2 linked regions of the Roseimicrobium gellanilyticum genome follow. The protein of the gene in region 1 binds, or shares a complex with, the protein of each later gene. Links are inferred from orthologs where the notes say so. Each region holds a gene or a part of one and is shown in the gene's direction. Other genes may lie near its edges. The genes, in order: sufU and DES53_RS19895.

Region 1 (3,077 bases):
GGACGTTCAGATAGTGGCGCAGCAGCGGGGGATAGTCGCGCACCTTGTCTTCGTTGAAGAGGATGAAGAAGCGGTCGTACTCGCCTTCCACGGAGAGCCACCGGGCGATGGGCTCCAGTTCCTCGCGCTTGGTGTCACGGCGCTCGGCCACCGCCTTGTCCAGAATTTCCTTGCGACGGCCGGGTTCGATGGCGACCAGCCGCTTCATGGCGGCGATGTGGTGCGGTTCCTTGGCGAGAGGGTGACGCTCCAGGAGGGAGATGAGCAGGCGCTGTTCCCCGGGATCCGTGAGGGTTTCCTCATCCAGATACTCCAGCGCTTCGAGCCCCTCCTTGCCCTTGGTCTCGGCCACCCGCCACAGGTCGGACATGCCTTCGCTCCTCTGGACGGGGTTGCCGAGTTCGATGCGACGCAGGGCGTAGGTCAGCTTGATGTCCAGATCATCCGGAGCGCGCTCCACGTACACCTTCAGGATTTCCAGGAGCTTGTCCTTGCGATTCAGGTCGCGCATGACCTTGTCGGCGATTTCCACCACGCGGCGGTTCGGGACGGAGTTGCGCAGGTTTTCCTCAATCTTCGCGCTCGCAGCCTTGTTGTCTGCCGAGTTGGAGAGTGCCGTGATTTCCAGCAGGAGGTCTTCGTCGTTGAAGTGGCCGAGGTCGCGGAGCTTGTCCAGCAGGTATCCGGCTTCTTTCTGCTTGGTGAGCACGTAGAACCTGGCCAGGGTGCGGACGGCTCTGGGATTGTTAGAGTCCAGGTGGTATGCGCGGGTGGCGGCAGTCCAGGCCTTCACGATTTCCGCGTTCTTCTCGTACTCCTCGGCATCATCCACAAACTGGTTGGAGCGGAAGGTCTGCACCATGTTGTGCAAGGTCTTCCCGTAGATGACGGCCAGGGTGCCCAAGCCGAAGAAGACCGCCACGATCATGATCTTCGCCAGCAGGCGGGCCGTGCCGGACTGTCGGTCGATATCCGCCAGGCTGGGCGGAAACAGCCACCGCCAGGCCCGGACAAACGGCCTGAACAGAACGAAGGGCTCGGCCGCGTCAGATGTAGCGTGACTCTGGGATTTCAGCATGCGGGGAAGGGAGCGGAAAGCATAGTTTTTGGTCACCTAAATGGCAAGGACGTTGAAACAGTCTGGACGGTGAGGCGGAAAAGAATTGAGGGCGGGGGTTGACGCACCGCACCGGACCGTGGAGGTCCAGAGAGCATGCTCACCCCGGAAGTCTGTGAAGCCATTCTCAGAGATCACTACCGCAACCCGCGGCACCGTGGCGCGTGCGAAGGAGCACAGCCTGAGACAGTGGAGAACCCGGCATGTGGCGACATCGTGACCCTGTCACTCGCGGTTTCAGGGCCGGAACGGAGCGTCATCTGTGCCCGGTTTGTGGGCGCGGGGTGTGCCGCGAGTCAGGCGGGCGCCTCCTTGGTGCTGGGTATGGTGCAGGGAAAGCCAGCCACCCAGGCCACCCACCTGCTGGAGCATTTTTGTTCGGTCATGGAATCCGGCACAGTGGATCCTGAATTGCATTTTGAGGAGTTTGGCGACACCGGGGCGCTGCTCAGTCTTGCACGGTTTCCCGCCCGTGTGGTGTGCGCCACGCTGGCTGCCCGTCAGATGATCCGGATGTTGCGCCCCTCCCTCTGACCATCGGGCAGCATGCATTTTTTTCTTGAATAGCCCCTCAGCATTGCGCACAGAATTCTTTTCCGCCCATGTCCACTTCTGAAATGGGCGGTTGTAACAATGGCGTCTCACAGGCGTTAGTTTTTTCCCTGCACGAAGCTCAAGGCAAATCCTCACATCATGATACAGGTAAAGGATCTACGAAAAGAGTTCGGAACCAAGGTTGCGGTCGATGGAGTGACCTTCAATGTGGAGAAAGGTGAAGTGCTGGGCTTTCTGGGGCCCAACGGCGCCGGCAAGTCCACCTCCATGCGCATGGTCACCGGCTACTACCTGCCCACCGCCGGCAGCATCCGTGTGGGTGGCATCGACATGCTAGAGGAGCCGGAGAAGGCGAAACGCTTGATTGGCTACCTCCCGGAGAATGCGCCGCTGTATTCAGACATGAGTGTCTCAGGCTTCCTCGGCTTCTGCGCAGAGATGCGCGGCCTCTATGGCTACGCACGTGCCCGTGCCGTGGACAAGGCGCTGGAGACCTGCTTCCTGGAGCCCGTGCGCAACCAGAGCGTGGACACGCTCTCGAAGGGCTTCCGCCACCGCACCTGTCTCGCCCAGAGCATCATTCACGACCCGGAAGTTCTCATCCTGGACGAACCCACGGACGGTCTCGACCCCAATCAAAAGCATGAGGTGCGCAACCTCATCAAGCGCATGGGCGAGACAAAAGCCATCATCTTCTCCACCCACATCCTGGAGGAGGTGGAGTCTGCCTGCTCCCGCGCCATCATCATTGACCGTGGCAAAATCGTGGCAGACGGCACACCTGACCAGCTCAAGCGCCGCGCTCCGGGTGCGGATGCCGTGCGCGTGGTGATTCTCGGTGCTTCGGGTGCAGCCATCCGTGAGGAGCTTGGGAAAATCAGCGGCGTGGACAAAGTGGAAAGCACCGCAGCAGAGGATGGCCGCTTCGCCGGGCGCGTGCTGCCCTCACGTCAGGGAAATCATGAGGGCCTGTCCCGCGAGATTGCCTCGCTGGCCCAGGCGAAGGCCTGGAAGGTGGAAGAACTGCACCGCGAGGAAGGCCGCCTGGATGAAATGTTCCGCGCGCTCACACGCTCGGACACAGCCTGATCCACACCTCTCCGCCCATGGCGCGTGAGGACTTCTGGTCCGAGACGCGCCCGGCGGCGCTGATTGATTTCTGAACGTCGTTTACCACACACTTCGCTTCTCATGAGTTCCTGGAAAAATACCTTTGCCGTCTACAAGCGCGAGCTGCTCGGCTATTTCAATTCGCCCCTGGCTTACATCATCCTCGTCATCTTCCTGCTCGCGGTGCAGGGCTTCACCTTCATCGTGGGCGGCTTCCTCAATCGGGACAGCGCCTCGCTCTCGTACCAGATGGGCTTTTTCAGCTGGCATCCCTGGATCTATCTCATGCTCGTGC
Region 2 (3,318 bases), on another replicon or contig:
CGCCGGCTGCCGTGTTGTTGGCACAGCAACACACAGCCAACTCATGAGCGATCCCAATCATTTCAGTCTCACCGCCGCCGCGGCACGCAACCTCGCCACCGCCACCGTCACCGTCCCCCAGTGGGATGAAATCACCCCGCGCTGGCTGCTCAAGCTGCTGCCCTGGATTGATATTGATGGCGGAGTGTACCGCGTGAACCAGGTTCAGAAAACCGACCGGGCCACCGTGGAATTGCTCACTGTGGAAGGCGGAGAGCCCAAGCTGCCCTCCACATTCGTGGACTACGATGAAAACCCGCGCGAGTACCACCTGAGCACCATCCAGACAATTCTGAACACCCACACCCGAGTGACCGATCTCTACAGCAATGAGATCGATCAGCTTCGCCAGCAAGTGCGCCTGGTGGTGGAAGCGGTGAAGGAACGCGAAGAATGGGAGCTGCTGAACAATCCCAACTTCGGCCTGCTCAGGGAAGTGGTGGACAGCCAGCGCATCAATACCCTGAGTGGACCTCCCACACCGGACGACCTTGATGAATTGCTCCGCCTCGTGTGGAAGAAGCCTGCCTTCTTCCTCGCGCATCCCAAGGCCATCGCGGCCTTTGGTCGTGAGGCCACCCGTCGTGGCGTGCCACCACCCACGGTGAATATCCTTGGCTCGCCCTTCATCACCTGGCGCGGCATTCCTTTGGTGCCCAGTGACAAACTTCCGCTCGAGGACGACAAGACCACCATCATCCTGCTGCGCCTTGGAGAAGCCGAACAAGGGGTGGTCGCATTGCAGAAAACCGGAGTCACTGGCGAGGTCGAGCCCGGTCTCTCAGTCCGCTACATGGGAACCAACGAACACTCCGTGGCCTCCCACCTGGTGACCCGCTATTTCTCCGCGGCCGTGCTCACGCATGATGCCATCGCGCGACTGGATAACGTTTTCGTGGGCAACTACTATGACTACTCCGCCTGAGCCATCCTTCGGCGGGGTGGACACCTCGCTCATCCATCGGCTGTTGGGTGAATTCTACCGGGGGAATAGCCAACATCCCACGGCTCCGGGCACGCCTTCGATAGCCACACTCGCTCCGCGACAACCTGATGTGGCGCCACCTGTGCATCCCACCTTGGATTCTCTTCATCCGAATGTGGATACCCAACCGGTCAAAAGCGCATCTTCCGCAGATGACGGCGAGTACGCCTTCGGCAATCCTCATGTGCTCTTCGGTGCAGAAGGACATGCCGTGAGCGTGCTCGGTGCGCCTGAAAAACAATCGTCATCACTCCCCGTGAGTGAGCGCTACTACTTCCTGCCACGGGAAGCGGCGCAAGTACAGGAGCTCTCAAGCAGCTTGGGCTCATCAAGACCGTCGGCTTCAGGCATACCGTCTGCCCGTGCGTTCGATGTCCATTCCGTTCGCAGCGATTTTCCTGCATTGCATCAACAGGTGAATGGGCGTCCACTCATCTGGCTGGACAACGCCGCTACCACACACAAGCCGAAGGCAGTGATCGATGCGACATCATCCTTCTACAGCCGGGACAACTCCAACATCCATCGCGCCGCACACGCTCTGGCAGCGCGTTCCACGGATCTCTTCGAAAACGCTCGCGAGAGCGTGCGCAAGTTCCTCGGGGCATCCAGCGCGAAGGAGATCGTCTTCGTCCGTGGTACGACAGAGGCCATCAACCTCGTGGCGCAGAGCTACGGCAGGAAAAACATTGGCGCTGGTGATGAAATCCTCATCACGCACATGGAGCACCATGCGAACATCGTACCCTGGCAGCTTCTCGCGGAGCAGACAGGCGCCACCATCCGCGTGGCTCCCATCAATGATCGTGGCGAGTTGATCCTCGATCAATTTGCCACCCTGCTCAATGGCCGCACGAAGCTCGTCGCCATCACGCATGTCTCCAATGCCCTCGGAACGGTGAATCCCGTGGAGCAGGTCATCGCGCTCGCGCATGCCTTCGGCGTGCCAGTGCTGGTGGATGGCGCCCAATCCACCCCGCACATGCCGGTGAATGTACAGGCACTGGATGCGGACTTCTACACGCTGTCAGGTCACAAAATCTTCGGACCCACGGGCATCGGAGTGCTCTACGGCAAAAGCTCGCTCCTGAGCGGAATGCCTCCGTGGCAGGGCGGTGGACATATGATCAAGGACGTGACCTTTGCGAAGACGGTCTACAACGAACCTCCGGAAAAGTTCGAGGCCGGCACGCCGGACATTGCCGGTGTGGTGGGTCTGGGTGCAGCGGTGGAATACCTCATGTCCATCGGCATGCCCGCCATCGCCGCGTATGAACATGCGTTGCTGGAATACGCCACCGAGTCGCTTGCCACCATTCCCGGAATCCGGCCCATCGGTACAGCCGCCAACAAAGCCAGCGTGCTTTCCTTTGTAATCCCCGGCATCCCCAATGTCGACATCGCAAGGCACCTGGACAAGCACGGCATCGCGGTGCGCGCGGGACATCACTGCGCCCAGCCCGCGCAGCGCAAGTTCGGCGTCGAGGGCAGCGTGCGCCCCTCGCTGGCCTTCTACAACACTCGCGACGAAGTGGATACCCTCGTAGATGTCCTGAAGCGCCTGCCCCGGAACTGAACCTCAAATAACCATGATCTCAGCTGGAGCGTAGAATACCAGAGGCCCTTCTTCAATTTCTTCCAATCTTCCACTCCTCTGCGAGGTTTCCCCATGAAGACCATTTCCCCCAACGAACTCAGCCAGCGCCTCGCCGCAGAACCCGGCAGCGTGGTCATTGATGTGCGCACCCCTGTGGAATATGCCGAAGTGCATGTACCCCAGGCTCGCCTCGAACCGCTGGATAAACTCGCCCCCTCTTCACTGGCCAGTTCCGGCACCGCCAGCAAGGACAAGCCCGTGTACATCCTCTGCCGCAGTGGCCAGCGAGCCGCGAAAGCTGCGGAAAAGCTCGCCGCGGAAGGTTTTGCCCAACCCATCGTGGTGGAAGGCGGCACTCTCGCGTGGATCTCCGCCGGACTGCCGGTGAATCGTGGGCAGGTGAAAGTCATCAGCCTCGAGCGCCAGGTGCGCATCGTGGCAGGGTCGTTGGTCTTCATCGGCGTGCTGCTCGGGTGGTTTGTGCATCCGGCTTTTGTGTGGCTCTCGGGCTTCGTCGGCGCCGGTCTTGTATTCGCGGGCATCACGGACTTCTGTGGCATGGGCCTGCTCCTTGCCAAAGCGCCGTGGAATCAGCGTGCGCCCTCGAGCAACCGTGGTCAATCAGCCAGTTAACCGATACTGGCCCCCTCCCCCCTCAAAGCTTGTGCATGCCTCCACACTTGTGAGTGCGTCTCCC

What was found.
Region 2: the proteins of sufU (region 1) and DES53_RS19895 are in contact, whole or in part, in a solved structure (PDB 5XT5), measured with the Bacillus subtilis proteins. The link is inferred for Roseimicrobium gellanilyticum from one-to-one orthologs.

The regions. Positions count from the first base shown.
Region 1 is NZ_QNRR01000019.1:19,881-22,957, reverse strand. What follows is about bases 175-2,932. They hold sufU (Fe-S cluster assembly sulfur transfer protein SufU), read left to right. Parts: upstream 175-1,213; coding sequence 1,214-1,651; downstream 1,652-2,932. Other genes in these bases: DES53_RS30415 (ABC transporter permease), read left to right, coding at 2,864-2,932; DES53_RS30420 (ABC transporter ATP-binding protein), read left to right, coding at 1,811-2,761; DES53_RS30430 (hypothetical protein), read right to left, coding at 175-1,078. Outside these bases: more of DES53_RS30430, read right to left, coding at 1-174; more of DES53_RS30415, read left to right, coding at 2,933-3,077. UniProt on the Bacillus subtilis protein: Part of the SUF-like system that mediates the biosynthesis of iron-sulfur (Fe-S) clusters. Acts as a sulfurtransferase and thus transfers sulfur from SufS to SufB.
Region 2 is NZ_QNRR01000007.1:310,722-314,039, reverse strand. What follows is about bases 275-3,273. They hold DES53_RS19895 (cysteine desulfurase), read left to right. Parts: upstream 275-947; coding sequence 948-2,600; downstream 2,601-3,273. Other genes in these bases: DES53_RS19890 (rhodanese-like domain-containing protein), read left to right, coding at 2,694-3,254; DES53_RS19900 (family 2A encapsulin nanocompartment shell protein), read left to right, coding at 275-964. Also shown: more of DES53_RS19900, read left to right, coding at 44-274. UniProt on the Bacillus subtilis protein: Type II cysteine desulfurase that acts as the initial step in the SUF-like Fe-S cluster assembly pathway.